Regions from separate parts of the Streptomyces sp. VNUA24 genome, predicted to be linked through region 1. Evidence: riboswitches for the same ligand, from Rfam matches in the RefSeq annotation. Region 1 holds a riboswitch; each other region holds the start of a gene.
The links. A riboswitch is a leader RNA that binds a small molecule or an ion and turns the genes downstream of it on or off. The one in region 1 is predicted to bind cyclic di-AMP.
Positions count from the first base shown of each region.

Region 2: it holds a riboswitch for cyclic di-AMP, as region 1 does, so the genes downstream of both, PYR72_RS28930 (transglycosylase family protein) here and PYR72_RS10845 (M23 family metallopeptidase) in region 1, are expected to answer to the same signal.
Region 3: it holds a riboswitch for cyclic di-AMP, as region 1 does, so the genes downstream of both, PYR72_RS26235 (M23 family metallopeptidase) here and PYR72_RS10845 (M23 family metallopeptidase) in region 1, are expected to answer to the same signal.
Region 4: it holds a riboswitch for cyclic di-AMP, as region 1 does, so the genes downstream of both, PYR72_RS19310 (NlpC/P60 family protein) here and PYR72_RS10845 (M23 family metallopeptidase) in region 1, are expected to answer to the same signal.

Region 1 covers NZ_CP119143.1:2,592,628-2,599,786, forward strand. The annotation lists gene PYR72_RS10835 (SGNH/GDSL hydrolase family protein) at 1-312, opposite strand, end outside; gene PYR72_RS10840 (DUF6250 domain-containing protein) at 503-1,225, opposite strand; gene PYR72_RS10845 (M23 family metallopeptidase) at 1,436-2,443, opposite strand; cyclic di-AMP (ydaO/yuaA leader) riboswitch at 2,448-2,606, opposite strand; gene PYR72_RS10850 (alpha-galactosidase) at 2,910-4,985, opposite strand; gene PYR72_RS10855 (tyrosine-protein phosphatase) at 5,209-6,006, shown strand; gene PYR72_RS10860 (DUF6126 family protein) at 6,056-6,178, opposite strand; gene PYR72_RS10865 (XRE family transcriptional regulator) at 6,175-6,807, opposite strand; gene PYR72_RS10870 (aspartate aminotransferase family protein) at 6,954-7,159, opposite strand, start outside.
Region 2 covers NZ_CP119143.1:6,747,115-6,754,273, reverse strand. The annotation lists gene PYR72_RS28950 (Ppx/GppA phosphatase family protein) at 1-360, opposite strand, end outside; gene PYR72_RS28945 (DUF501 domain-containing protein) at 357-899, opposite strand; gene PYR72_RS28940 (septum formation initiator family protein) at 928-1,440, opposite strand; gene eno (phosphopyruvate hydratase) at 1,570-2,850, opposite strand; gene PYR72_RS28930 (transglycosylase family protein) at 3,267-3,959, opposite strand; cyclic di-AMP (ydaO/yuaA leader) riboswitch at 3,964-4,164, opposite strand; gene PYR72_RS28925 (transglycosylase family protein) at 4,347-5,399, opposite strand; gene PYR72_RS28920 (transposase) at 5,631-6,788, opposite strand; gene PYR72_RS28915 (cytochrome P450) at 6,916-7,159, opposite strand, start outside.
Region 3 covers NZ_CP119143.1:6,121,407-6,128,565, reverse strand. The annotation lists gene lhgO (L-2-hydroxyglutarate oxidase) at 1-289, shown strand, start outside; gene trmB (tRNA (guanosine(46)-N7)-methyltransferase TrmB) at 387-1,253, shown strand; gene PYR72_RS26245 (PrsW family intramembrane metalloprotease) at 1,352-2,725, shown strand; gene PYR72_RS26240 (aldo/keto reductase) at 2,750-3,694, opposite strand; gene PYR72_RS26235 (M23 family metallopeptidase) at 3,859-4,920, opposite strand; cyclic di-AMP (ydaO/yuaA leader) riboswitch at 4,931-5,092, opposite strand; gene PYR72_RS26230 (PP2C family protein-serine/threonine phosphatase) at 5,356-6,468, opposite strand; gene ribA (GTP cyclohydrolase II) at 6,585-7,159, opposite strand, start outside.
Region 4 covers NZ_CP119143.1:4,586,604-4,593,762, forward strand. The annotation lists gene PYR72_RS19295 (alpha/beta fold hydrolase) at 1-318, shown strand, start outside; gene PYR72_RS19300 (M23 family metallopeptidase) at 719-2,329, shown strand; gene pcrA (DNA helicase PcrA) at 2,470-4,980, opposite strand; cyclic di-AMP (ydaO/yuaA leader) riboswitch at 5,244-5,417, shown strand; gene PYR72_RS19310 (NlpC/P60 family protein) at 5,426-6,706, shown strand; gene PYR72_RS19315 (hypothetical protein) at 6,749-7,102, opposite strand.

The DNA of each region.
Region 1 (7,159 bases):
GGCCACCGCGCGCTCGAACCGCTCGGCGACCTCGTCGGGGTCGGTACCCGGCCGGATGATGTCGTTGCCGCCCGCGCAGAAGGAGATCAGATCCGGCGCGAGTTCCAGTGCCCTCGGCACCTGGTCCGCCACGATCTGGTCGAGGAGCTTTCCCCGCACGGCCAGGTTGGAGTAGTCGAAGTCGCCCTCGGGCACCCGGTCCGCGAGGAGTACGGCGAACCGGTCGGCCCAGCCGACGAACCGCCCGTCGGGCCCGGGGTCGCCGACGCCCTCGGTGAAGCTGTCCCCCAGCGCCACGTACGACCCGATCATCGTTCTGCTGTCATTCGAATCGTCTGCCACATCGGCCCATGATTCACCTTCACATGTGACCTACGCGACCGTAATAAGGGCTTGACGACCGGTGAGATAGACCACGCGTCAAGTGTTGGTCAACCCGGAATACCGCAGGCCGGGGCGGCGGCACCGCGCCCGCCCCGAGCCCGCTCCCCCTTGCCGCCCCTCAAGGGCGACCGCGCAACCTCCACACCCGGAAGTCCTCGATCCGGAAATGGCTCCAGGTGGTACGGAAGGCGAAGTGTCCCTCGGTGTACGGCGCGGGATCCACGTAGTCGAACACCAGCCGGCCGTTGTTCCACCACTGCACCTTCGACCCGTCGGACACGATCCGCACATGGTGCGGCGCGTTGGCGACGAGCAGCGGCTCGGTGTAGTCGTGGATCAGCGGCCGCACCCCGGGCTCACCGACGTACCGGCGCAGGCGGGTCGTCGTGTTCGTGTTGGCGCCGTACCCGACGTAGTACGTCTTCAGATGGTCGTACTCGGCGAGCGCGCCCGCGCGCGGGGTGGCGAACAGATCGCCCGGCGAGCGCACGTCGACGGCGTTCCAGAAGTTGTTGAGGTCGGAGACCCGGTCGTTGGCCCCGCCCGCCGAGACCGGCGTGGCCGTGTACTCGACGGCGTACGGCCCTTCCAGCCGCCGCCGGAACCAGACCGTGGCCCCGGCCGGCACGTCGACCTCCAGCACACCGCGCGAGGCCGTGACCTCCCCGCCCCGCTCCAACTCCACCGCCCAGCACCCGAGTCCGTGCCGGAAGTCGTCGGCGGCGATCAGCCGGCCCCGGCGCCCGGGCGCGCGCGTGTGCGCGGTCGCCGGTCCGGCCGGGCCGAGTGCCGCGAGGGCCGCGCCGGCTGCGAGAACCCCGAAAGCTCTGCGGGTGGTCATGACACTCCTGTCCGTCGACGACGCGCCACGGGACATGGGCTTCCCCGAGTAGAAAGCGCTTACGGAGATCACTGTGTCCTCCCGGTCACCCCCTGTCGAGGCTTCCACCGGCCATGCCACGCAACCGCAACACGCCCCCGCGCCGGGGGACGTCGAAGGCCGGCCCCGGCGGAGCGGGACCGGCCTTCGACGTCAACGGGGAGCGGGGCCTCAGACGCTGACGCCCTTCGAGCGGAGGTAGGCCAGCGGGTCGAGGTCCGAGCCGTAGGAGGGAGTGGTGCGGATCTCGAAGTGCAGGTGCGGGCCGGTGACGTTGCCGGTCGCGCCCGAGAGACCGATCTGCTGACCGCCGCTCACGGACTGCCCCGCGGAGACGGAGATCGAGGAGAGGTGGGCGTACTGGGCGTAGTAGCCGTCGGCCAGCTTGATGACGACCTGGTTGCCGTACGCGCCGCCCCAGCCGGCGGAGACGACGGTGCCCGCGCCCACGGCCTTGAGGGCGGTGCCGGTCGGGGCCACGAAGTCGACGCCCGTGTGGTAGCCGCTGGACCACATGCTGCCGGCGGTCTTGTACGCGGTGCCCACGGTGGCGCCCTGGATGGGCAGGCTGAAGCCGGAGCCGTTGGCCGAGGAGGACTGGCCGTTCGACGTGGAGGCCGACGCCTGGGTGTCCTTGGACTCCTTCTTCGAGGGGCCGGAGGACTTGGGCGACTGCGACGACTCGGACGGCTCGACGGCCTTCGACGACCGGGACAGCTGCGGCTTCGAGGACTGGGACGTACCGCCCGCTCCCTGCCCGCCGATGGACAGCTTCAGACCCGGGTGGATCAGCGACGGGTCGGAGCCGATCGCGGCGCGGTTGTCCGAGTAGAGGCGTTTCCAGCCTCCCTCGACGTCCTGCTCGTCCGCGATCTTCGCCAGGTAGTCGCCGACCTTCACCGAGTAGGTTCTGGCCGTCTTCTTGGCGGCGGTCCGCTCGGCCTGAGCGGTCTTCTCGGCCTGCGCGATCCGGGCGCCCGCCTCGGCCGCGGCCTGCTCGCCGGTGAGGGTGGTGGTCTTCTCGGAGACACCGGACACGGCGGCCGCCGGGGTGGCGGCCTGGGCGCCGGCGGCTCCGATCAGCGGCAGTGCGAGCGCGGCGCCACCGGTCCCGGCGGCGGCGATGGAGCGGGTGAGACGCTGGGACTTGGGACGGCGGTGCTTACCCTTCGCGGGCATGGCGAATTCCTCTCCGGCGCCTGCGAGGTGAGCTGTCGGGTGCGGACTGGAGATGTCCGGCCGTGCTCGCGCACGGCTTGACCCCTAGCTTGTTCCGGAGACCGGAACAGGCGGTGATTCCTGTGGGTCCCCCGCTCCTGCCGTGGATCGGTTCGGTGTGCGGCTCCGGTCGGCGGCAGGATTGGGCGTCCGTCCGGATTGACGCCGAACGTAAGCGACTTGTGGCCACAGAGACAACCATTGGGACTTCTTGTGCGTCTTCCTACCTGATCCTTACATCAATCAACCCTCACGCTCCGTAAAAGACGGGTCGTGCCCCTTTCCCAACCGCCCTGGAATCGTGCGCGAATTACGTGCACATGGCGACAGCGGAACGTCACGAATATGACGCTGCTCACGCCCCTACGTGCCAGTAGGCTTTATTCCAGGGCTTGTTGGAATCAAGGCTGCATTTCGGACGGATCGCTCAAGTCCGACGCAAGCGGATAACCTTCGCATCGAAATCGCCGCGCAGTCCCGTCGATAGCCCGTGGTGCAACAGCACGGCCCCTCGGTGCACTTCGCCCGTTTCGCGGCACTCGTACGTTTCTGTCGGGTCCAGGCCGCGCAGCCGGAGCGGGGCGGGCGGCTCGCCGTAGTGCTGGGCCTGGAGCCACGCCAGGACCACCACCTCGTCGCCGTGGACGTACTGCACGGCGCTCAGCCCACCCGTCGGCGGCCGCAGCCGGTACAGATCACCGCGCTGCACGACGGGCCGGATCTGCTTGTACAGCTCGACCCACTCCCCGGCCTCGGCCAGCTCCTCCTCCGTCCACTCGGTGAGGTCGCCGCCCACCCCGAGCACACCCGCCATGGCACTGACGAAGCGGAACCGCAGGGAGCTGACGCGACCGTTGAGCTGGTTGTTCGGGCTGTCGGTGACCCAGGCGGCCATGGTCCGGGCCGGGTGGATCTGGCTGAAGCCGTGCTGGATGGCGAGCCGGTCGAGCGGGTCGGTGTTGTCCGACGTCCAGACCTGGTCGGTCCGGGCCATCACCCCGAGGTCGATGCGGCCGCCGCCTCCGGAGCACGACTCGAACGCCACCCCCGGGTGCGCGGCCCGCAGCCGGTCCAGCAGGGCGTAGTAGGCGTGCACGTGCTCGACCCACAGCTTCTGCGGATACGACTCGCCCGGCCAGCCGGCATCCGTGAAGCAGCGGTTGAAGTCCCACTTCACATAGTCGATCGGCGCACCGGACAGCAGCGCGTCCAGTTTCTCCCAGAGGTATTCCTGGACGTCCTCGCGCGCGAGGTTGAGGACGAGCTGATTACGCAGCTCCGTCCTCTTTCGTCCTGTTTGGAACTGGGCCCATTCGGGATGCGCCCGGTACAGCTCGCTGTCCGGGTTGACCATTTCGGGCTCGACCCAGATACCGAACTGCATACCGAGGGCGTGCACTTCGTCGGCCAGGGGCTTGAGACCCTGCGGGAAGCGGTCCGGATTGGGCGTCCAGTCGCCGAGGCCGGCCCGGTCGCTCGTCCGCGCCCCGAACCAGCCGTCGTCCACGACGAACAGCTCGACCCCGATGGCCGCCGCGCGCCGCGCGAGCGCGCCCTGCTGCTCCTCGGAGATGTCGAACTCGGTGGCCTCCCAGGAGTTGAAGAGGACCGGCCGGTCCTGGTCCGCGTGCGGGATGACGTACGCCCGCTGGTACGCGTGCCAGGCGCGGCTCGCGCCGCCGTGGCCGCCGTCGCTCCACAGTCCGGCGAAGACGGGGGTGGTGAACGTCTCGCCCGTCTCCAGCCGCAGCAGACCGGACTCGTCGTACCCGGCGCCACCGGTGATCTGCACCCGCGCGTCCGGCAGCTGGGCGACCGCGATCCGCCAGGACCCCGACCAGCCGAGTGCGCAGCCGTAGACCTCGCCGTGCTCCTCGGTGGCGTCGGTGTCCAGGGCGACCCAGGGCAGGTGCTGGTGCCCGGTGTGGCCGCGCCGACTGCCGATGACCTTCTCGCCGTAGGTGAGGTCGGCGCGCACGAGCCGGGACTCGGCCGCCCACCGTCCGTGCAGCTGGGACAGCCGCCAGGTCTCCTCCGCGCGGGTCGGCAGCGTCCAGGTCGCCGAGTCGGCCCGCAGCAGCTCCACCGCCGGCCCGTCGTTGACCAGGGTCACCCAGCGCTCGATCACGTCGTCGCGCAGCCGGTAGTGCAGTGTGATCCCGAGCCCGCCGTCGGCGAACCGCAGCCGCAGCTCGTCGGCGTCGGCCTCGTACTCTCGGAAGGTCCACTCGGTGCCGCGCCGCTCGTCCGTGCGCACCGACAGGGCGGGCCGGGTGAAACGGGGGCCGCCCTCGACGGGGTACTCCTCGTGTCCGTCGACCGGGGCCTCGAACGGCCAGTACGGCAACCGCTGCCGGGCGGCCAGCTCCTCGGCGTCGGCCAGCGCGATCCGCGGCCCCCAGTGCAGGTGCAGCAACTCGCCGTCGTCCGTGAGCCGCAGGGCATAGCTGCTCCTGGGCCCGGTGAGAATCCAGGTCCGGCCGTCTGCGCCGATTTCCAACATCAAGCCCTCACAGATTCGATCAGGTGCGATCAAGCGGCAACATCATCGCAGGTCGGTCCGAGCGCTCGACGGGGCCTGTGGACAACCGCGGACGAGCGCGCCGCGCCCCCTGTGGACAACTCAGGGAGCCGCACACCCATGTCGTATCGTCGAGGGCGCGCCTCAGTGCGGAGTGCGTGCCCGCCGGCGATTGCCGCCGACGGCCGGATGGGAGGGAGCCCCAGTGACGCAGCAGATCCCGTCGACCGAGCCCGAGCTGACCGGAGTGCGCAACTTCCGCGATGTGGGGGGTCTGCCGACGGTGGACGGCCGCCGCGTGCGTCACGGGGTCCTGTTCCGCAGCGGGCACCTAGCGCACGCCACCGACGAGGACGCCGCGTTCCTCGCCTCGCTGGACCTGCACACGATCTTCGACTTCCGCAACGCGGCCGACCAGAAGCTGGAGGGGCCGGACATCCCGCTCCCCGGCGTGGTCAACGTGAACCTGCCGCTGAGCGACCCGGCCGACGGCGCCGAGTTCTGGAAGATGGTCCGCGACGGCGACCTGGACCAGCTGCGCGCGCTGCTGGGCGACGGCAGGGCGGCCGGCCGGATGACCGCCTCCTACCGCAAGATGATCAAGGAGCGTACGGCCGAGCACTCCCGCGTGCTGCACGCGCTGGCCGAGGACAGCGTGCCCGCGCTGATGCACTGCGCGGCGGGCAAGGACCGCGCGGGGCTCTCCGTCGCCGTCACGCTGCTCGCCCTCGGCGTCGAGCGCGAGGCCGTGCTCGCCGACTACCTGGAGTCGAACGCCAAGCACCGCCGCTACAAGGTGCACCGCAGCAGCTCCTCCGCGAGCGCCTGGTCCCCGGAGATCATGGAGCTGCTGAGCCCCCTCTTCGACGCCCGCGCCGAGTACCTCCAGGCGGCCTTCGACACCCTGGAGGAGACCTGGGGCGATGTCGACACCTATCTGGAACAGGGCCTGAAGCTGGCCCCGCAGACCCGCGAGCGGCTGCGCGAGCGCCTGCTCGACTAGGACCGGACCGGATCGACCAGGACCGGATCGACCAGGACCGGACCGGCGGCTACTGCCGGGCGCCCAGTTCGAACAGCAGATAGATGAAGGCCGCGAAGACATGGCCGACCGCGATGTAGATGATCAGCCGCACCCACAGGGCACGGGGGAACTTCTCTTCCAGGTCGGTCATGGTGTCTCTCCGGGAGTGGTCGGCCCGAGGCACAGCGCGGCGGCCGGGCTCTGCAGCAGGGTGTGGACGAACAGGAGATCGGCGCCGTCCTGGTCGGCGGCGGCGATGCGGTGCGGGGTCAGCGAGTCGAAGTGGGCGCTGTCGCCGGGCACGAGCAGATGCGCGGTGTCCCCGAGGCGCAGGCGCAGCCGCCCGGTCAGGACGTAGAGCCACTCCTCCCCGGGATGCACGCGCACGATGTCGCCCTGCGAGCCGTGCGGCACATGGACACGCAGGGCCTGCATCCCGCGCCCGGGCGCGCCCGCCTGCCAGTACGTCCAGCCGCCGGCCCGGGTGGGCTCCGTGTCGGTGGCGCGCAGGACGGCGTCCCGCTCGGCGACGGTCTCACCGAGGAGCTCCGAGACCGTCGTACCGTAGACGCGGGCCAGGGTGAGCAGCATCGGCAGCGAGGGCTGGCGCCGACCGGTCTCCAGCCGGGAGAGGTGCGCGGGCGAGAGGCCGGCGGCGCGGGCCGCGGCCTCCAGGGTGAGGGAGGCCCGGCGGCGCAGGGCCCGCAGCTGCGGTGCGACGGCGGGCAGCGCCTCGTCCGCCGGGGGCTCGGGAGGGTGCGTACCCTCGGAGGGGCTCATGCCTCCATTCAGCCGGGGTTTTGCCTCAGCGGCAAATTCCTTGCCTCAGAGGCAAAGAGTCCGCGCCCGGGTCGGCGCCCGCACCCACGCCCGGGGCGGCGCCCGCACCGGCCGCACCTCCACCGCCGTACTCCATAGGCCCCTCTCTAACGGTTGGCCACCGCCTGTTTCACCAGCGTCTTTCCGAAGTCCCACATGAGTCCGCCCCCGCTGTGCGCGTCGTCCATGACCTCGGTGAACGCCTCGACGAAGCGGTCCACCTCACGCTCCCCGATGATCAGGGGCGGGATCAGCTTGATCACCTCCAGATGGTCGCCGGAGACCTGGGTGAGGATGCGGTGCCGGCGCAGCA
Region 2 (7,159 bases), 4.2 Mb from region 1:
CGTGAAGGAGAACTCGGCCTCCCGGTCGCCGGAGATCACCTCGGGCTCGACGCCCAGGATGTCGAACACCCCGCGGACGAAATCGTCCCGGTTCTCGGCGTCCCGGGAGGCGGAGGTGGCCACGAAGCGGATCCGCTCGGCACCCAGTTCCTTGATGAGGGCCGCGTACTCCCGGCAGGCCGCGAAGGTCCGCTCCAGCGCCTCGGGCGCCAGCCGTCCCGTACGGTCCACGCCCTGGCCCAGCCGGACGATGGTCATCCGCCGGTCCAGCTCGACGAGTTCACCGGTGGCCGGTTCGCAGTCGGCGACCAGCAGCCGGATGGAGTTCGTGCCGCAGTCGACGGCGGCGACCCGGGTCACTGGCCGTCCTCCTTCGCGGACTCCGGCGCGGGCACCACGCACGGGCCCTTCGCCCACCACTCGGGCAGCATCGCGATCGCCTCGTCGCCCAGCGGGTTGACACCGGGACCGGCGGCCAGCGAGTGCCCCACCAGGACGTGCAGGCACTTCACGCGGTCCGGCATGCCGCCGGCGCTCGGGAAGCCCTCCAGGACCTCGATCTCGTCGCGGCGGGCGATGTAGTCCTCGTGCGCGGCCCGGTAGGCGGCGGCCAGTTCGGGGTCCGTCGCCAGCCGCTGTGTCATCTCCTTCATCACGCCGTTGGCCTCCAGCGTGCCGATCGCGGAGGCCGCGCGCGGACACGTCAGGTAGTACGTCGTGGGGAACGGCGTGCCGTCCGGCAGACGCGGGGCCGTCTCGACGACGTCCGGCTGGCCGCACGGACAGCGGTGCGCGATCGCGCGGAGGCCGCGCGGGGGGCGCCCGAGCTGCTGCTGGAACGCCTCGACGTCGGCGTCGGTCGGCTCGGTGCGCTCGGTGGTCGGCGGAGGGGTCTGCATAACCTGCTACTCAAGTCCTCGGTGTGGCTCATCGGTCGACGGTCACGGAGGTGACCGTCCGGCTGTCGGCGGCGTCGGCCTTGTCGACCCCGTCCCAGACATTGGTGTACCAGGGACGGTCGGCCGCCCCCTGGGTCGTACGGGACTGCTTCGCCGCGTCCGGGTCGATCATGGTGTAGCCGGTCTCGCCCGGCATCACGTAGTGCAGCCGCTCCCGGATGCGCTGCTCGGCGTACGCGTCGTCCTGCCAGCGCGCCTTGAGGTCGCGCAACTCCTCGACCCGCTCGCGCGCCTCCTGGCGCTGCCGCTGCATGTCGGCGATCTCGGCGCGCTGGGAGACGTACTGCCTTATGGGATAGGCGAGCGCCACGATCATCGAGCAGAGGACGAGGGCGAGCAGCGCGGCCCGGCCGGTCAGCCGGGAGCGGCGGACCTGGCGCTTGGCCTGGGAGCGGTAGACCCGGGCGGCCGTCTGCTCACCGAGCACCTTCAGCCGGGTCGCGGTGGAGAAACGGTCCCGGTCCCGGTCCTTCACGGCCATGTCCCGCGTCCCCTTCCGCTGCTGCCTTCTCCCGCGCACGCGCGTACGTCCCCGCACACGGTACGGGACCGGTACGGGGACGTACGTACGACTGGCGCGGGCTTGGCCCTCAACGGGTCAGTCGGCGGCTCAGCCCTTGAAGCGCGGGAAGGCGGAGCGGCCGGCGTAGACCGCGGCGTCGTCGAGGATCTCCTCGATGCGCAGCAGCTGGTTGTACTTGGCGACGCGGTCCGAGCGGGCCGGGGCACCGGTCTTGATCTGGCCGCAGTTCACGGCGACGGCCAGGTCGGCGATGGTGACGTCCTCGGTCTCGCCGGAGCGGTGGGACATCATGCACTTGAAGCCGTTGCGCTGCGCCATCTCGACGGCGTCCAGGGTCTCGGTCAGCGAGCCGATCTGGTTGACCTTGACGAGCAGGGCGTTGGCCGAGCCCTCCTCGATACCGCGGGCGAGGCGCTCGGGGTTGGTGACGAAGAGGTCGTCGCCGACGATCTGGACCTTGTCGCCCAGCTTCTCGGTGATGGTGTTCCAGCCGGCCCAGTCGTCCTCGAACAGCGGGTCCTCGATGGAGACGAGCGGGTACGACGCGACGAGGTCGGCGTAGTACTCCGTCATCTCGGCGGCGGAGCGCTCCTTGCCCTCGAAGGTGTAGACGCCGTCCTTGTAGAACTCGGAGGCGGCGACGTCCAGGGCGAGGGCGATCTGCTCGCCGGGGGTGTAGCCGGCCTCCTTGATGGCCTCCAGGATGAGGTCCAGGGCGGCGCGGTTGGACTCCAGGTTCGGGGCGAAGCCGCCCTCGTCGCCGAGGCCGGTGGACAGGCCCTTGGTCTTCAGCACCTTCTTGAGGGTGTGGTAGACCTCGGCGCCCCAGCGCAGGGCCTCGGAGAAGGACTCCGCGCCGATGGGGGCGATCATGAACTCCTGGATGTCCACGTTGGAGTCGGCGTGCGAGCCGCCGTTCAGGATGTTCATCATCGGAACGGGCAGCAGGTGCGCGTTCGGGCCGCCCAGGTAACGGAAGAGCGGGAGGTCGCTGGCCTCGGAGGCGGCGTGCGCGACGGCGAGGGAGACGCCGAGGATGGCGTTGGCGCCGAGGGAGCCCTTGTTGTCGGTGGCGTCCAGGTCGAACATCGCCTGGTCGATCAGGCGCTGCTCGGTGGCGTCGTAGCCGACCAGCTCCGGGCCGATCTGCTCGATGACCGCGAGGACGGCCTTCTCGACGCCCTTGCCGAGGTAGCGGTTGGGGTCGCCGTCCCGCAGCTCGATGGCTTCGAAGGCGCCGGTGGAGGCACCGGAGGGAACGGCGGCACGACCCGTGCTGCCGTCGTCGAGGCCGACCTCGACCTCGACGGTGGGGTTGCCTCGTGAGTCGAGGATTTCCCGGGCTACGACGACGTCGATGGACGGCACGAGCATCTCCTTCATGGGATGTGACGCTGGTTGTGCGGGGCCGCTTGGGGCCGTGCGACTAGAGCCTAACCGCCCCCGGGCCGTCGGCAGCCGACCGACCGTCCCGTGGACAGACAGACCGTACCCATTGTTCCCGCCCGGAACAAAGGGGGGGTGAACAAGAGAAGTCGCCGACGGTGCAAAAAAAGCCCCGCCCCGGTGCGTACGGGGGAATGCGCACCGGGGCGGGGAGCCCGTGGGGACGGGGGGACGGCCCTCACGAGGTCTTCACTCTGGAGGACACGGATGTGAGCGGGCTGTGGTTCAGCCGGGGAGCGGCCTGATTTCCGGCCCGGCTGAACCTGCCCTCGCCTGCCCGGCCGTGGGGGCGGCCGTGGGGGCGGCAGGCGTGTGGCGGCCGTCGTGGACGCCGTGGGTCAGCTCAGGTGGAGCTGCTGGCCCGGGTAGATGAAGTCGGCGTCGTCGATGATGTCCTTGTTCAGCTCGAAGAGCTTCTCCCAGCCACCCTTGACGTGCTTCTTCGCGGCGATGCCGCTGAGGGTGTCGCCCTTGACGACCTTGTACTCGCCGTCGCCCTTCTTGACCTTCTTGCCGGTCGGGGTCTTGACGGTGGCGCGCTCGGAGGAGCGGGAGGCGCGGTTGCCCTCGGTGCTCTTCTTGGTGCTCTCCTGCGTGCTCTGCGAGGAGCCGGAGGAGTTCGTGGTGCCGGAGGAGGCGGGGGCGCCGTCGTACGAGGCGCCGGACAGGCCGACACCGCAGACCGGCCAGGCACCCTTGCCCTGGCCCGCGAGGACCTTCTCGGCGATCGCTATCTGCTGGGCCTTGCTCGCCTGGTTGGCGGTGGAGGCGTACTGCGTACCGCCGTAGGCGGCCCAGGTGGAGGCCGAGAACTGCAGGCCGCCGTAGTAGCCGTTGCCGGTGTTGATGGACCAGTTGCCGCCGGACTCGCACTGGGCGACGGCGTCCCACTCGGAGGCGGTGGCGGCCGAGGCGCTGCCGGCGGCCATCAGCGGGGCGGCGACGGCGGCGGCACCGGTGACGCCGACGACGGCGATGGCGCGAGCGGCCTTGGACGGGCGACGGTGCTTGCCCTTGCTGGAGAACAGCATGGAGAGATCCCCTCACCGACGCCTGCGAGGTGAGCTGTCGGGTTCGGGCCGGTTGAGTTGCCCGGCCGCGCACGCTCGCCTCTCGGCTCACGTCGCGCGGCTTCACCCCCAGCCGGTTCCGGTCGTTGCGCCCCCGAAGGGCCGCAACCGCCGGACCCGGCACTTACCTTGGGTCCCCCGCTCCTGCCTACGGCGCTTGACGCGACGACTGTTCCTCACGGCCGATGGCAGGATTCGGCGTGCCGACCGGGAGGGCCCGCTGTGGCGAGCGGTCACGACCGTAAACAGGTGATTGCCCGAATTTCAAAGACGATCAGGGGGTCTGTGATTCATCTCCCACGGAGATCAAAACGGGCAATCAGGGTCGAACCATGACCCGAACTGCCGCTACTTTTCGCCCGTTTCGGCACCGACTTCGAGGGTCTGACCGGGAAGGATGAGGTCCGGGTCGGTTCCGACCGTGCGCTCGTTCTCGGCGTACAGCGACCGCCACCCGCCGTCCAGGCCGAGCGAGTCCACAATGCCGGTCAGACTGTCCCCCACGCGGACGGTGTAGGCGCCCTCGACCGCCTCGCGCGAGGCGCCGCCGTCCCGTGAGGCGTGACGGCCGGAGGAGGTGCCGTCGGCGCGTGAGCCGTCGCCGGACTCCGCGGCGGAGCCGGTGTCCGTGCCGGATCCCTCGTCGGCGCTGGCGCCGCGGTGGCGGCCCGTACCGCTCTCGCCGTCGCCGGAGGCCGCGGAACCGTCGCTCCGGCGCGCGTCGTCCGACGTTCCGCCGCCGGACGTGCGGGAGTCGCCGTCGCCGGAGCCGGTGGAGTCCGCGGAGTCGGAGTCGGAGTCCGTGGTCGCCTTCGCGGAACCGTCGTCCGTGTCCGCGTCCGCGGACGGGGTCGGCGAGGCGGCCCGCTTCCCCGAGCCGTCGCCGGAGTCGGCGTCGTCGGTCGACTTGGCCGAGTCGGCCGAGTCCGGCGAAGCGGAGGAATCCGGCGAACCGGATGTACCGGAACCGCTGCCGGAGTTCGACGAGTCGTCCGCGACGCCGGTGTCCACGTCGGCGGAACCGGAGTCGCCGCCCAGGTTGTGGAGCAGTCCGCAGGTGGACCAGACGCCGACGCCCTGGTCGGCGAGGACCTTCTCGGCCACGGCTATCTGCTGGGAGCGGCTGGCCAGGTCCGCGGTCTTCGCGTACTCGAGGCCGCCGTACTTCTCCCAGTTGGCCTGGGTCAGCTGGAGACCGCCGTAGCGTCCGTTCCCGGTGTCCGCGCTCCAGAAGCCACCGCTCTCGCACTCCGCCACCTGGTCCCAGGTGGTTCCGCTCGCCGCACTCGCGCCGGTGGCGCCGAGGAGCGGGATGGCGATGGCCGACCCGGTCACTCCCGCCGCGACGAGGAGAGCCGGAGCCTGACGGGGGCGACGGTGACGACCGTTCCCGGAGAGCATGCGGTTGCCTTTCACACGACAGCGGTGGCCTGTGCGACGGGCGTGACGACCCCTTCGCACTGACGTGTGAACGTAGCCTTAGACGATCGTTTATAACAAGTCGATGCAGCACAGATCACGTCACCATCTCGGCCGTGAACCATCAGGCTGCCGCATGAGAGTTCACACCGCGTCGCGCTCCCGACTGCCCCCTACGACAGGACGGTCACGGGTCGCATCTCCCGCTGTCGGCTACGCCGGTGACGGGACGGGCATGGTGACGAATGCCCACGCCGAGCGTGCGCGGTTGCGCACGTTGACCCCGGCGACGACATCGGCAGGCCCAGCGAGGCCGCACCGACGACAACGGAAGTGATCCCGGTCGGACCGGTTGGCCCGCTCGGTGTGGCCGCAGCGCGGACAACGCTGCGATGTGTAGGCCGCATCCACCTCCAGGAATGGCACCCCAGCCCGGCGGGCCTTGTAGGCGAGATGCTGCCCGAGCTGGTGGAAAGGCCAGGAGGAGAGCCTGTCCCGCTGGCCGCCGCGTGGCCGTACCCGCTCGCGAATGCCGCCGAGTGCTTCGACAGCGATGCCGCGACCGGTGCGTTGGGCGACGGACACGATCTCCTTACTGATCCGATGGTTCACGTGAGCGGTATGGCGCTTCTCCTTCTGCCTGCAGCAAGCCAGGCGCCGCCGAGCCGATCGGGTGTTCTTCCGCTGCAACTCAGCGCGCTTGCAAGCCTGCCAACGTCGATAGCGAGTCAAGCCGCGCCCTTGATGGTTGGCACCGTCGGAGGTGGTGGCCAGGTTCACGATGCCCCGATCCACCCCGATCCAGTCGACTGGCTCGTAAACGTCCGGCTCGGAAATCTCGCAGGTAGCGATGAGGAACCACTTGCCACCCCGCTGGACCAGGTCGCTCTCACCCTTGCGATGCGCCATGAGCATCTTGAGCTGGTCGGACGAGCAGGCGAAACGGATGCCCTTCATCCGCCCATTCACCGTCCAGATGGACACCGTGCGTGCGTCGCACTGCCAGGACAGGCAGCGGTCGTCGAACGGCTGCGCCGCCTCCGGCCGGAAGACGATCGGGGCGCCGACCGCCTTGCGGTACCGCTTCGAGGCAGATGACCCCACATTGCCAGCCCGCAGATTGGCTTTCAGTGTCGCGTAGGCGTCGACCACCTTCTTCACCACCCGCACCACCGGCTGTGCGGACAACCCGAAGGTTGCTTTCAAATCCGCATACACGTCCCTCTGTAGACCGTTACGGTCCGTCAAGTCCTTGGCAAAGGCGACGGCAGAGGCATAGGTGGCAGCCCGGTTGCAGGCGCTCAGGGTCACGTCCAGCGCCGACGCCTGCTCGGGCGTCGGCAGCAGCTTCACCTGCACCACCAGCTTCATGACATCGGACCGTAGTGCGGCAGCCGCACATACGGCCGCCACTCGACTCACGGCCACCATGACGGGCGAACCTCAGGACAATCGTTCGTTTTCCCTGCTTCTTCTGGCCAGCCCTCCTGATACCGAATCAGCTGAACTCCACTGGCAATGTGCGCAGTCCGCGCATGATGAGCCCGCCGCGCCACCTCAGGTCGATGGGATCCACCGCGAGTCGGAGATCCGGGAGGCGGGTGAGGAGCGTCGCCAGCGCGGTCTGGCCTTCGAGCCGGGCGAGTGGCGCGCCGAGGCAGTAGTGGATGCCGTGGCCGTAGCCGAGGTGCTGGTTGTCACGGCGGGAGAGGTCCAGGGTGTCGGGGTCGTCGAAGCGGGCC
Region 3 (7,159 bases), 3.5 Mb from region 1:
CTGGCGGTACGGGGCGGGGGAGCTGCGCCGGTCGGTGTCGAAGAGGGCGTTCACGGCGGCCGTGCGGCGGTTGCTGCCGGCGGTCTCGGAGGGGGACCTCGTGCCCACGGCAGCGGGCGTACGGGCCCAGGCCGTGCTCCGGGACGGGACGCTGGTGGACGACTTCATGATCCGGGAGGGAGCGCGCGCGGTGCACGTGCTGAACGCGCCCTCCCCCGCGGCGACCGCGTCCCTGCCGATCGGGCGGGAGGTCGGGAGGAGGGCCCTGGCGGCGCTGGCCGAGGCGTGACAGGGACCCTGCCGGCGTCGGCCGAGGCGTGACAGGAAGCCTGACAGCGTCGGCCGAGGCGTGACGGGGCGCGCGGGAGTCGTAAAATCGGGGCACTGTGTCTGACTCCGCCGATGCCCCCGAGCCCCGCACCTCCGGTGCCTCCCTTCGGCACACCCGGGTCAAGGGTGAGCCGCGCTTCCCGGACGGGCCCAAGCCGGATCCCGCCGGGTCGCACTTCGAGCGGCGGATCAGGAGTTTCCAGCCACGGCGGAGCCGGGTGACCGCCGGGCAGGCGGACGCCCTGCAGCGGCTGTGGCCCAAGTGGGGGCTCGACATCGACGGACGGCCGCTGGACCTCGTCGGGCTGTTCGGCGACGAGAAGCCGGTCGTGGTGGAGATCGGGTTCGGGATGGGCGAGGCGACCGCGGAGATGGCCGCCGCCGATCCGGACACCAACCTGCTCGCCGTGGACGTGCACACCCCGGGCCAGGGGAACCTGCTGAACCTCGCGGACCAGCACGGCCTCACGAACGTCCGGGTCGCGAACGGTGACGCGATCATCCTCCTGCGGGAGATGCTCCCGCCCGCCTCGCTGCACGGGCTCCGGGTGTACTTCCCCGACCCCTGGCCGAAGAAGCGGCACCACAAGCGGCGGCTGATCCAGCCGGAGTTCCTCACGCTCGTCGCGTCACGGCTCGCGCCGGGCGCGGTCGTGCACTGTGCGACGGACTGGGAGCCGTACGCCGAACAGATGCTGGAGGTGCTGACCGCGCACCCCGACTTCGAGAACACCCGGGCCGACGGCGGTTTCGCGCCACGTCCGGCCTTCCGGCCGCTGACCCGTTTCGAGGGGCAGGGACTGGACAAGGGTCATGTGGTGAACGATCTGCTCTTCCGCCGCGTACAGCAGCGTGAACAGCAGCAGGAGCGACAGCGGACGCGGCAGTCCGACCAACCCGAACACCCCCCCACAGGCGTCTGAAGGCCGTCGTCATGGACCGAACCCGGCGGCGGGCGCGGTCCGGTGGGCCGCACCACGTGCCGTCGCGGGCGGGCCCCTCCCTCGTTAGGGTCAATGCAATGGCCACCAGTCCCCCCTACGCGACGCATCCCCACGGCTCGGCCGACGGGTACGCGTTCAGGCCCACGCGCTGGTGGCAGCGGAAGAGCGTCAGATACGGCGCGCTGACCGCGCTGCTCGCCGTCTCCGGCCTCGTCATCCTCGCGCTCGTCCGCGAACAGACCGGCACCGAGGGGTTCCTCGTCGGACTGGGGCTGGCCCTGCTGCCGCTGCCGCTGCTCATGTCCGCCTTCCGGTGGCTGGACCGGGTGGAGCCGGGGCCCTGGCGGAACCTGGTCTTCGCGTTCGCCTGGGGGGCCTGTGCGGCGGCGCTGATAGCCATCGTGGCCAACAGCTTCGCGACGCGCTGGATAGCGACGGCCACGGCCGATCCCTCGCACGCCGACACCCTGGGCGCCACGGTCATAGCGCCCGTGGTCGAGGAGACCGCCAAGGCCGCGGCCGTCCTGCTCGTCTTCCTGTTCAGACGACGCGACTTCACCTCGCTCGTGGACGGGGTGGTGATCGCGGGGTTCACCGCGACCGGCTTCGCGTTCACCGAGAACATCCTCTATCTGGGCACCGCCTTCGGGACCGACCAGCTCAGCGGGGGGACCGGGCTGGCGTCGGTCACCGCGGCCACCTTCTTCGTGCGCGTGATCATGTCGCCGTTCGCGCATCCGCTGTTCACCGTGCTGACGGGGATCGGCTTCGGGGTGGCGGCGGTCTCCGCCGACTGGCAGCGGGGTCGACGCGTCCTCGTGCCGCTCAGCGGGCTGCTGCTCGCCATGGCGATGCACTCGGTGTGGAACGGCTCGGCGACCTTCGGGGAGTACGGGTTCTTCGCGGTGTACGCGGGGTTCATGGTGCCGGCGTTCGGACTGCTGACGTGGTGGGTGATCTGGGCCCGGCAGCGGGAGCTGCGGACCGTGCGGGAGGCGTTGCCGGCGTACGCGGCCGCGGGCTGGCTGACCCCGCCCGAGCCGTACGTGCTGGGCTCGATGCGGGCCAGGCGGGTGGCGCGGGAGTACGCGGCCCATCACTTCGGGAAGGCCGGGGCGCGGTCGGTGGCGGAGTACGAGGCGTACGCGACACGGCTGGCGTTCCTCCGGCACCGGGGCCTGCGGGGGCGCGCCGGGAGCGACTTCGCGCTCCGTGAGCGGGAGCTGCTGTTCGAGCTGTGGCGGCGGCGGGAGGTGGCCCGCCCGGCGATGGGGTACGCCGGACGGGACGCCGAGCCCAGGTACGGCTATGGCTATGGCTATGGGCACGGGTACGGCTACGAGTACGGGGCGTACGCCGGATACAGCGGGTACGGCGGGTACGGGCCCCACCCCCAGCCGGTGGCCTACGGAGTGGCCGCGTACCCCGGGTACAACCCGTACCGCTCCTAGGACCCGCCGCCGGGGCCGTGTGGGCTACGCCGACGCGTCGGTCAGGCGCCGCAGCTCCTCGGGGGTGAGGGTGAGGTCGGCGACGGCCAGCAGGTCCGGGAGCTGGTCGAGGTTGCGCGCGGAGGCGATCGGCGCGGCGATGGTCGGCTGGGCCGCGAGCCAGGCGAGGGCGACGGTGGCGTGGGCGGCCCCACGGGCTTCGGCGATCTCGTCGAGGGCCGCGAGGACGCGGGTGCCGGCCGGAGTCGCGAGATAGGCGCCGGCACCGGCCGCCCGGGGGCTGTCGACCGTGATGCCGGGGCGGTACTTGCCCGTGAGGAAGCCCTTGGCGAGGGCGAAGTACGGGACGGCGGAGAGGCCGGCGTCGGCGGCGACGGTCTGCAGCGGGCCCTCGTAGGTGTCCCGGGAGACCAGGTTGTAGTGCGGCTGGACGGCCACGTAGCGGGCCAGGCCCTCGGCGTCCGAGAAGTCCAGGGACGCCTTCAGACGCTCGGGGGTGATGTTGGACGCGGCGATCGCCCGCACCTTGCCGGCCTTCACCAGGTCGTCGAGGGCGGTGACGATCTCCTCCACCGGCACCTCGGGCTTGTCGAAGTGCGTGTAGTAGAGGTCGATGCGGTCCGTGCCGAGGCGGGCGAGGGAGGCGTCGGCCGCGGCCTTGATGTTGGCCGCCGTCAGCCCCTGGTACTCGGGGTGCTGGCTCACCTTGGTCGCGATGACCACGTCGTCCCGGTTGCCCCGGGACCTGACCCACCTGCCGATGATGCTCTCGGACTCACCGCCCGTGTGGCCCTCCACCCAGGCCGAGTAGGAGTCGGCGGTGTCGACGAAGTTGCCCCCGGCGGCCGTGTAGGCGTCGAGGACGGCGAAGGACTGTGCCTCGTCGGCCGTCCACCCGAAGACGTTGCCGCCGAGGGAGAGGGGGAAGACCTCGATGTCGGACGTGCCCAGCTTGCGAAGAGAAGTCATGTCATCCCTCAACCAGCCCGGCGGACGCCCGCATTCCGCCCTGGCGTGAACGCCGCGTGAAGCCGTGGGAGCGAGGCGTCCGAGCGGAGGCCGGTCCCGGGGACGACGAACGCCGCGCGGTCCTCACGGACCCACGCGGCGTCGTCGTTCGTCGTCCGACCGCTCTACGGGGTCAGGCCCTTGCTGCGCAGCCACGCCGCCGGGTCGATGCCGTTGGCCGAGCCGCCGGTGTGGACCTCCATGTGGAGGTGGGCGCCGGTCACGTTGCCGGTGGCGCCCACGCGGCCGATGACGTCGCCGGTGGCGACCTTCTGGCCGACGCTGACGCCGATGGAGGACTGGTGGGCGTACCAGATCTCGGTGCCGTCATCGAGGGTGAGGACGGTCTTGTAGCCGTAGGAGCCCTCGTAGCCGGCCTGGGTGATCGTGCCGCTGCCGACGGCCTTGATCAGGGTGCCGGTCGGGGCGGCGAAGTCGAGGCCGGTGTGGTAGCCGGAGGACCAGTAGGGGCCGGCCTGGCCGAAGGTGGAGGTGAGGGTGTAGGAGGAGGTGGGCAGCGTGAACTGCGTGGCGAGGGAGGCCAGACGCTCGGCCTCCTTCTTCGCCGCGGCCTCCTCCGCCGCCTTCTTCTTGGCGGCGGCCTCCTTGGCCTCGGCTTCCTTCTTCTCCTGGGCGGCCAGCTCGGCGGCCTTGTCCGCGGCGGCGGTCTGGGCGGCCTCGGCGGCGGCCTTGTCGAAGGCGTCCTGCTGGGACTCGGCCTGGGCGATGATGCGGGCGCGCAGGGCCTCACCGGCGTCCGCGGTGCCCTGCTGGGCCTCGGCGGGGGTCAGGCCGGCGCTGCTGAGCGGCGTCCTGGACGCCTCGGGCTCCGGCTCCTCGGCCTCGTCCTCGAAGACCGAGCCGACGTTCGGCATGTCGGGCATCGAGATGGACACCGGGGCCTTGCCGGACTGCGCGCTGGCCATGCCGGCGCCGCTGACGGCGGCTATGACACCGACGCCGAGGACGGTGGAGCTGCGGCCGAGACCGCCACGGGCGAGTACACCGGTCTTCTTGGCGACACGGTGCCGGCCGCGAGCGGGGCGCAGGGTGTCCTCGCTGGGATTCCACTCCTGCCAGGGGCCCTCGTTGTCGCTGTTGTAGCTGCCGTAGCCGAACGTCCGGCTCTCGCCTTCGCGTTGGCTCGGCACGACTGGGGCTTCGGTCGCGGACCGGTTCGACGCCACGTGGGCGTACTCCTTCCTTCCTCCTCGCCTACCGGGTTAGCTGACGGGTTCGGAGCAGGAAGGTCTCCTACGCGCGTAAACCGGTCGTGCGGACTGCCACGACGGTCTCCGTGCGATTCACCCCAGGGTGGTGGTTCCCCGGTTCCCTTGCGGGATTCGGCGCGTGAGCACGGAGCCGTCTCTTGTGACGGCTGGGACGACCGCGCTGCGTTATCGAACGTTAATAGACGTGAGTACTCCATTCCAAGCTGTTCTGAATGATCGTTCCGGCCCCTCTGCTGGACTTTACGGGTCATGAGGGGTTTAAAACGGGCGAGTTGACTTGCCTCAGGAGTAACAAAAGTTCTGACGGGACATCAGCACGTCTACGGAGAACGGTCGAACAGCCACGCTGGGTGATATAGAGGCGGTCACCGGCCCCGCACCCGCCCGCGGTCACGGCCGGCGGACCGCCAGCAGGGCCATGTCGTCCGTCGTACCGTCCCCCGTGTGCCGGCGCACCTCGTCCGCCAGGGTCGTCACCAGGGAGCGCGGCGCGGAGAAGACCCGCCCGGACAGACGTTCGATCGGATCGTAGAAGACACCGCACGCGTCCCGCGCCTCCGAGAGCCCGTCCGTGTGGAACAGGAGCGTGGCCCCCCGCGGAAACCCGGCCTCCTCCGCGCGGTCGGGCCAGGCGCCCAGGTCCTCCATGCCCAGCGGGAGGGCCGGCCGCGGCGCGTCCAGGGAGCACAGGGTGCCGTCGGCGAGCAGCAGGAGGGGGGAGGGATGCCCCCGGTTGACGATCCGGGCGCGCCCGGCCCCGTGCGGGAACTCCGCCAGCACGGCCGTCACGAACCCCTCGTACTCCACCGCCGCGTCCCGCAGCGCGGCCTCCCGCCTGGTCGCCTCCCGGGCCAGCGCCCGCTCCAGCCGTTGGGCGACCGCTTCGAGCGTCGACTCCTGCTCGGCCGCCTCCCGGAACGCGCCGATCAGCACCGCCACCGCCGACACCGCGCCGAGCCCCTTGCCGCGCACGTCGCCCACGATCAGCCGTACGCCGTGGGGCGAGTCCTGCACCGCGTACAGATCGCCCCCGATCGACGCCCCCGCCTGCGCGGCCTCGTACCGCGCGGCGATCTCCAGCCCGCCGATCCGCTCCTGCGGCACCGGCAGGACGGCCCGCTGCGCCGCCTCGGCGATCTCCCGGGCGGTGGCGAGCCGGGCGTCGCTGCGGCGGACGAGACGGTTGATCAGTACGGCCAGTACGGCGACGGTGACCACCGTGGCGATCTCGGTGATCGCGTCCACCTGCCCCGTGTCGCCGTAGTAGCCGCGCACGGCGCTGACCCCGGAGATCGAGACGATCCCGGTGATCACCGTGCCGTGCAGCGAGAAGAGCGGGGCCGCCACCAGGGGCGCGGCGGTGAAGAAGGGGACCGCCGTGAACTCACGCGGGGTGAAGTGGTCGTAGAAGAGTCCGACGGTGATCAGCAGGGCCGGGACGGCGCGTGTGAGCGTACGGAGGAACGAGAACCGCCGCCCGACCGGCTCCCTCACACCCGCCATCCGTTCTCCGTGCCCACGGAAACAGGGTTTCCGTGGGCGGGGCGCGGGGCCAGTCGGCGGGGCCGAGTGGGCTAGGGCCCTTCTGACGGAGGGCAGGGGAGCGACCCTCGCCGGGGTCAGCCCGCCGTCACTCCTGCCAGTCCCGTCAGTCCCGTCAGCTCCGGCAGGGGGAGCGTGTGCTGGGTCTGGAGGACCTTCGCGCGCAGGTAGCGGACGTTGTGGGCGGTGGTGAAGACACCGGTGGGGACGCGGTGACGGACGCCCACGCCGAGGTCGCGGAGCTGCTGCGCCTTGTCGGGGTTGTTCGAGAGCAGGTCCAGCTCGTCGATGCCGAGGGCACCCAGCATCTGGGCCGCCGCCGTGTAGTCGCGGGCGTCCTCGGGCAGACCGAGGGCCGCGTTGGCCTCGTAGGTGTCGAGCCCCTGGTCCTGGAGGGCGTACGCGTCGAGCTTGTTGTAGAGGCCGATGCCCCGGCCCTCCTGGCGGAGGTAGAGGAGGACGCCACCGCGTTCGGCGATCCGCTCCACCGCCTCGCGCAGCTGCGGACCGCAGTCGCAGCGTGCGGAACCGAAGACGTCGCCGGTCAGGCACTCGGAGTGCAGCCGGACCAGGGGGTCCGTGCCGGGGGCGGGGTCCCCGAGGACGATCGCCAGGTGCTCCTGGCCGTCGACCAGGCCGTGGAAGGTGACCA
Region 4 (7,159 bases), 2.0 Mb from region 1:
CCGCTGGCGGACGCGCACCCCATCGTCCGCCAGATGCGGCCCGGTTCGGCGGTGCTGGAGGAACTGCGGGAGCCCGCTCCCGGCTGCCGTACGCATTTCGTGGCGTTCTGGAGCGATCTGGACCATGTGATGGTCCCGCTGGAGACCGCCGGTATCGACCACCCCGACCTGGTGGCACGGAACATCCGGGTCACCGGCATCGGACACCTCGCGCTGCCCGTGCACCCCACCGTCGTCGGCGAGATACGGCAGGCGCTGGACGACCCGTCGACCGGCGTCCGCAGCACCGCCCGCCCGGGCGGCCTGACCGTCGCGTGAGCCCGCTGCCGCCGAGAGCGGCATGGTGACGCTCGCCACACGGCGGCAGAACAGGGAGGTAAGGCGGTAAACCCGGCGCACATCCACGCGCCCCCACCATGCGCCCGATCCGCGCCACTCCTTCCGACGGCGAGAACGCGCCCCACCTCCGGCCCGCCGTCACCCCGAGAAACGCCTCGACCCCGGCGGCACGGGCGTCCCGTCACCCCCACACGACGACCGACTATCGAACAGCTCTCGAACGCAAGGCCAAGGTCGTCCCCACTGACCGCCGAAAGACGCTCGAATGCCCGTTTCCTGCGCGCACGAAACCCGTTGAAGATTGTCGCGCCCGCATACCGCCGGGTACAGTCGCCGCACTGCTCTGCCAGCCCCTGTCGTCGAGGCGAAAGAGAAGTTGGTGAACGATCGTCATCTGTCGGGGACCGCAACACCCCCGGCTCCGGCTTCCGAAGCCGACCCGGCGCACTACGCGTCGTACGGCCACCAGGAAGCCAGCTATGGCGACTTCACCACGTACGGCGATGTCCCCGCCACCGGTTTCGACTCCGGCAACGGCGCCCCCGCCACCGGTACCTTCGCGACCGACCCCCTCTTCGGTCACCTGCCCGGCCATGACACCGGCACCGGCACCGGCTCCTACGACGCCTCGCAGTGGTCGACGGGCAACCACCAGACGCTGAACTACGACCCGTACGCCGCGCAGCACCACGCCGCGTACGACACGGGCAGTTACGAAACGACGTCCTGGTCCGCCGGTTACGACCACCTCTCCCAGGTCCCGACCCAGCCGTCGGGCCCCGACGCGAGCGGCCAGTGGGACGCGAGCGGCTGGCTGCAGGCCGAAGCGTCCGACGAGACGGGCCTGTCGGGACACTCCGACCAGACCCAGCAGTGGGTCGGCGCCCAGCACTTCGACACGGGCGCGTTCGACGCCACGCAGTGGAACAGCGACGGCACCCCGGCCGGCGACGAGCACGAGGACGCCGCCGCGGAGTCGTACGAACACGGTGGCAGCTCCTCCGAGTCGTACGAGGCCCACGAGCACCCGCAGACCGTGGTGGTGGACCTCTCGGCCGAGGCGGACTTCCACCAGCAGGCGACCGCGACCTTCGAGCAGCTCGCCCCGTTCGACCAGGACGAACACCCCTCCGAGGACGACGAGTTCGAGAGCGAGGACGCGGACCGCGTTGCGCTCCTCGACGGCGAGGAGGAGGTCGCCCCGGCGGAGACCAGGAGCGCCGGCCCCGGCAGGGCGGCCACGCGCGCGGCCTCCCGGTCGCGCCGCAAGCCTCCGGCCAAACGTTCCGCCCTGCTGACCGTGGCCGTTCCCTCGGCCTGTGTCATGGGGGTCGCGGGGATCGCGGCCGCCTCGGTCGGCGCCACGTCGGACGACACGGAGACGACGGCGTCGGTCAAGTCGGACGCCACCGCCGTGAAGCCGTCCACCGCCAACAACCAGCTCGACACCCAGCTGGAGAGCCTCTCCGCCGAGGCCGACGACTTCGCCGACCGGGCGAGCCGGACGCAGGAGCGCATCGACCTCAAGGCGCAGCAGGAGCTGGAGCAGAAGAAGGCGGCGGCCGACGCGGCGCGCAAGGAGCGGCTGCGGCCGAAGTTCGCGCTCCCGGTCTCCCAGCACGGACTGAGCGCCTACTACGGGCAGTCCGGCGTCAACTGGATGTCCCTGCACACCGGCATAGACTTCCCGGTCTCGTACGGCACCCCGGTGATGGCGGCGACCGACGGCACCGTGCGCACCCAGTGGAACTCCGCCTACGGCAACATGGTCATCGTCACCGCCAAGGACGGCACCGAGACCTGGTACTGCCACCTCTCCACGTACAAGGTCGCCTCCGGTACGACCGTGAAGGCCGGCGACACCATCGCCTACTCCGGCAACTCGGGCAACTCGACCGGCCCGCACCTGCACTTCGAGGTCCACCCGGCGGGCGGCTCCGCCATCGACCCCCTGCCGTGGCTGCGCAGCCACGGACTGGACCCGACCTGACGGACGCCGCGGCGGCGGCCACCGTCACGGACAACGGGAACGAAGAGCGAGCAGAACCAAGACGGATCCGAGCGAAGACCGGGCCCCTGCCGACGCAGGGGCCCGACGTGTGTCACGGGACGGCGGACCCGCGCCCTCCGCTACAGCTTCTCCACCGGCGCGTACCGCAGCAGCAGCCGCTTCGGCTTGGCGTCGCCGAAGTCGATCGTCGCCTCCGCGTTGGCGCCCGAGCCCCCGACGCCGACGACCGTGCCGAGACCGAACTGGTCGTGGGTGACGCGGTCGCCCACGGCGAGCGAGACCACCGGCTTCTCGTTGCCGCGGCGGGTCGCGAAGCCGGACGCCCCCGAGGCCGAGGAACGGGACCGGGACGACGACAGCGAGGACGCGATCCCGGAGGCCGGTCCGGAGGACACCGGTGTGGAGGCACCCGTGCGCTTCCACTCCAGATGGGTCGCCGGGATCTCCTCCAGGAAGCGGGACGGCGGGTTGTACGACGGCTGGCCCCAGGCGCTGCGGAGCGAGGAACGGGTGAGGTAGAGCCGTTCCCGCGCGCGGGTGATCCCGACGTACGCGAGACGGCGCTCCTCCTCCAGTTCCTTGGTCTGGCCGAGGGCGCGCATGTGCGGGAAGACGCCGTCCTCCATGCCGGTGAGGAAGACGACCGGGAACTCCAGGCCCTTGGCGGTGTGGAGGGTCATGAGCGTGATGACGCCCGAGCCGTCCTCCTCCTCGTCCGGGATCTGGTCGGAGTCGGCCACCAGCGCCACCCGCTCCAGGAAGGCGGGGAGCCCGGCGGGGTTCGCGGCCGCCGCCTCGCCCTCGGCTTCCGCGGCCCCGGACTCCTGCTCGAACTCCAGGGCGACGGCGGCGAGTTCCTGGAGGTTCTCGATGCGGGTCTCGTCCTGGGGGTCGGTGGACGCCTGCAACTCGGCCAGGTAGCCGGTCCGTTCGAGGACCGCCTCCAGGATGGTCGCGGGTCCGGCGCCGGACTCGACGACCGTGCGCAGGTCGTCCATCAGCGTGTTGAACCGCTTGACCGCGTTGGTCGACCGGGCCGCCATGCCGTAGGCCTCGTCGACACGCTTGAGCGCCTGCGGGAAGCTGATCTTCTCGCGCTGCGACAGGGCGTCGATCATCGCCTCCGCGCGGTCGCCGATGCCGCGCTTGGGCACGTTGAGGATGCGGCGCAGCGGGACGGAGTCCTCCGGGTTGGCGAGGACACGCAGATACGCGAGGACGTCCCGGACCTCCTTGCGCTCGTAGAAGCGGACGCCGCCGACGACCTTGTAGGGCAGGCCGACGCGGATGAACACCTCTTCGAAGACACGGGACTGGGCGTTCGTCCGGTAGAAGACCGCGACGTCCCCGGCCTTCGCGTCGCCCGCGTCCGTCAGCCGGTCTATCTCGTCGGCGACGAACTGGGCCTCGTCGTGCTCGGTGTCGGCGACATAGCCGGTGATCTGCGCGCCCGCGCCCGCGTTGGTCCACAGGTTCTTCGGGCGGCGGGACTCGTTGCGCTCGATGACCGCGTTGGCCGCGCTCAGGATGGTCTGGGTGGAGCGGTAGTTCTGCTCCAGCAGGATCGTCGTCGCGTCCGGGTAGTCCTCCTCGAACTGGAGGATGTTGCGGATGGTCGCGCCGCGGAAGGCGTAGATCGACTGGTCGGCGTCACCCACCACGCAGAGCTCGGCGGGCGGTACGTCCCACTCGTTGGGGGGTACGTCCACGGGGTGCTCGGAGGTGCCGACCAGCTCTCTGACCAGGGCGTACTGCGCGTGGTTGGTGTCCTGGTACTCGTCGACGAGGACATGCCGGAAGCGGCGGCGATAGTGCTCGGCGACGTCCGGGAAGGCGCGCAGCAGATTGACCGTCGTCATGATCAGGTCGTCGAAGTCGAGCGCGTTCGCCTCGCGGAGGCGGGACTGGTAGAGCGCGTACGCCTGGGCGAGGGTCTTCTCGAAGCCGTCGGTGGCCTGGGCGGCGAAGTCCTCCTCGTCGATCAGCTCGTTCTTCAGGTTCGAGATCTTGGCGCTGAAGGACTTGGGCGGGAAGCGCTTCGGGTCGAGGTCCAGATCGCGGCAGACGAGCGCCATCAGGCGCTTGCTGTCGGCGGCGTCGTAGATCGAGAAGGAGGACGTGAAGCCGAGCTTCTTGGACTCGCGCCGCAGGATCCGGACGCACGCGCTGTGGAAGGTCATGACCCACATCGCGTTCGCGCGCGGGCCGACGAGCTGCTCGACGCGCTCCTTCATCTCGCCGGCGGCCTTGTTGGTGAAGGTGATCGCGAGGATCTGCCCCGGGTGGACCCGCCGCTCGCCGAGCAGGTGCGCGATGCGGTGGGTGAGCACCCGGGTCTTGCCGGAGCCGGCGCCGGCGACGATGAGCAGGGGCGAGCCCGCGTGGACCACGGCCGCGCGCTGGTTGTCGTTCAGCCCCTCCAGCAGCGCCGCCGCGTCGATCGCGGGGCGGGGGGCGCCGTCGCGGTAGTACGCGTCCCGGTCCGGAGGCACGTCGAACTTCCCGCCGAACAGATCGTCCGGAAGCGACTCCGGTACGTGATCGTCCTCGGGCGGCGGCGGGGGCTCCTCCGCGTGGCCGCGGGGGGCCTGGAGGTCCGCCAGGAAGCTGTCGTCAAAGAGGCTGCTCATCGCTCTCCGAGTCTAGGCGCCCGCACTGACAGCGGGAGGCCGCCCCGGGAAGTCCGCGTCCGGCCGCGCACCCGCCCCGCCGCGCCACGTACCGCGACCGCGGTGCGACGGTGAGCGATCGAGCGTACCGCCTGTCACGCGGAAGAGGCTAAGGTCACGAAAACGTATCGGGCATATCGAACATCAACCTTCACACGGACCACACGAGTTGGCTAACTTTTTCTTCTGGGCCGTACGACCCAACCGGCGAACGTCGCCGGGCCGCACGACCTCCGCCGAGTCCGGTGCGCCCATCGGGGCAGCCGGAGCCGGGGACCCACCGTTCTCCGGGGTGAATCGGCCCGACCGCCGCACGCGGCAAGGGCCGTAGGGCAAACCTTCCGAAGCATGCGCCCGAACCCGACAGCTAACTCGGTAGGCGGACCACGGAAGGAGACGCCGAACCATGGCGCCGCACCGCAAGCCGCGTCCGGCCGGAACGCGCGCGGGCATACGCACCCCCGCTCTCGCGACCGCAGCCCTCACCTCCGTGGCGCTGCTCTCCCAGACGGGCACGGCCACGGCCACGGCTGCGCCCTCCGCCGACGACAAGCCGAGTCTGGAGGAGGTCGAGAAGAAGGTCGGCGACCTCTACCGCCGGGCCGGTTCGACGACCGAGATCTACAACACGGCCAGGGAGAAGACGCCCAGGCCGAAGAGGCAGGTCGAGACCCTCCTCGAAGCCGTCACCAAGCGCCAGGAGAAGCTCAACGAGACGCGGGAGGAACCGGGTTCCCCCGCCGCGGCCGAGAACCGCACGGGCGCGGCGGCCTCCGACCAGGCGTCCCCGTCGGCGGCGGACGACCTGCGGGCCTACCTCGACCGGAACCAGCGGACGGAACAGCTGGCGGACCGGTCGGCGGGTCAGCCGACGGGTCAGCCGACGGGCCGTCAGAAGGCAGCCGTCGACGAGTCTGCGAGCGACCTGGCCGAGGCGGCTGAGCAGCGCGGGGAGGCGAGCGACAGCCTCGACCAGCTCACCGAGACACAGAACACCCTCAAGGCCCGCAAGGCCACGGTCCAGGCGAAGCTCGCCCGGGCCCGCGAACTGCTGTCCGCCCTCACCGCCGAGGAGAGGACCCGGCTCGGCGCGATCGAGCAGCGCGAGCGGGAGGAGGCCGACCGCGAGGCGGAGGAACTCGCTCGGCAGCAGGCGGCCCGGACGGCGCCCCAGGAGTCCCGGGAAGCCCAGGGCCCCCAGGACGGGCAGGACTCCCAGGCGGGCCAGGGGGGCTCGTGGGCAACCCCGGAGGACGCCTCGACCGGCACGGGGACGTTCACCGACACCACCCCGGGGTCCACCGTCCCGGTGGAGGACTCCGCGTACGCCACGAAGGCCGCCAAGGCCATCGCCTTCGCCCGCGCGCAGATCGGCAAGCCGTACGTCTGGGGCGCCACCGGCCCCGGGTCCTACGACCCCTCCGGCCTCACCCAGGCCGCCTGGAAGGCCGCCGGCGTCGACCTCCCCCGCACCACCCACGACCAGGCCGCCGCCGGCACCACGGTCCCCCTCGCCGACGCCAGGCCGGGCGACCTCGTCCTCTTCCACGACACCGTCGGCCACGTCGGTCTCTACATCGGCAACAGCATGATGATCCACGCCCCGAAGCCGGGCACGTACGTCCGCGAGGAGTCGGTCTTCCACGACGGCGAGTCCTCGGTCCACAGCGTGGTGCGGCCGGCGTAGGCACGGTCGCCGGGAAGCACGGTCGCCGGGAGGCGTGGACCGTCAGGTCCAGAGCACCGCGATGAAGACGTTCGCGACGGTCAGCGCCCCCACCAGGCCGAACAGCGGCTTCGCCACCTTCTCCTCGTCCCGCTTCACATAGACCAGCCCCAGGATCACGATCAGCAGGGCGAGCTTGACGCCGATCTTGATGTTGTTCACGGGCTGGTCGTCGGCCTGGTTGAGGCCGACGAGGAGCACGCCGGTGACGAGCATGGTGAGGGCACCGTGGAGCATGGCGGGCACGAAGCGGGCGGTGCCCTGGCCCATGGCCTTCATCTGGGTGAGGAAACCGCCCAGGAGCGAGGCGATGCCGATGATGTGGAGCGCGACGACGATGTGGATGAGTACGTCCATGCGCGGAGCCTATGAGAGCCCTCGACCGGGCCGGGCGCGGGGGTCGCCGGGACCGCC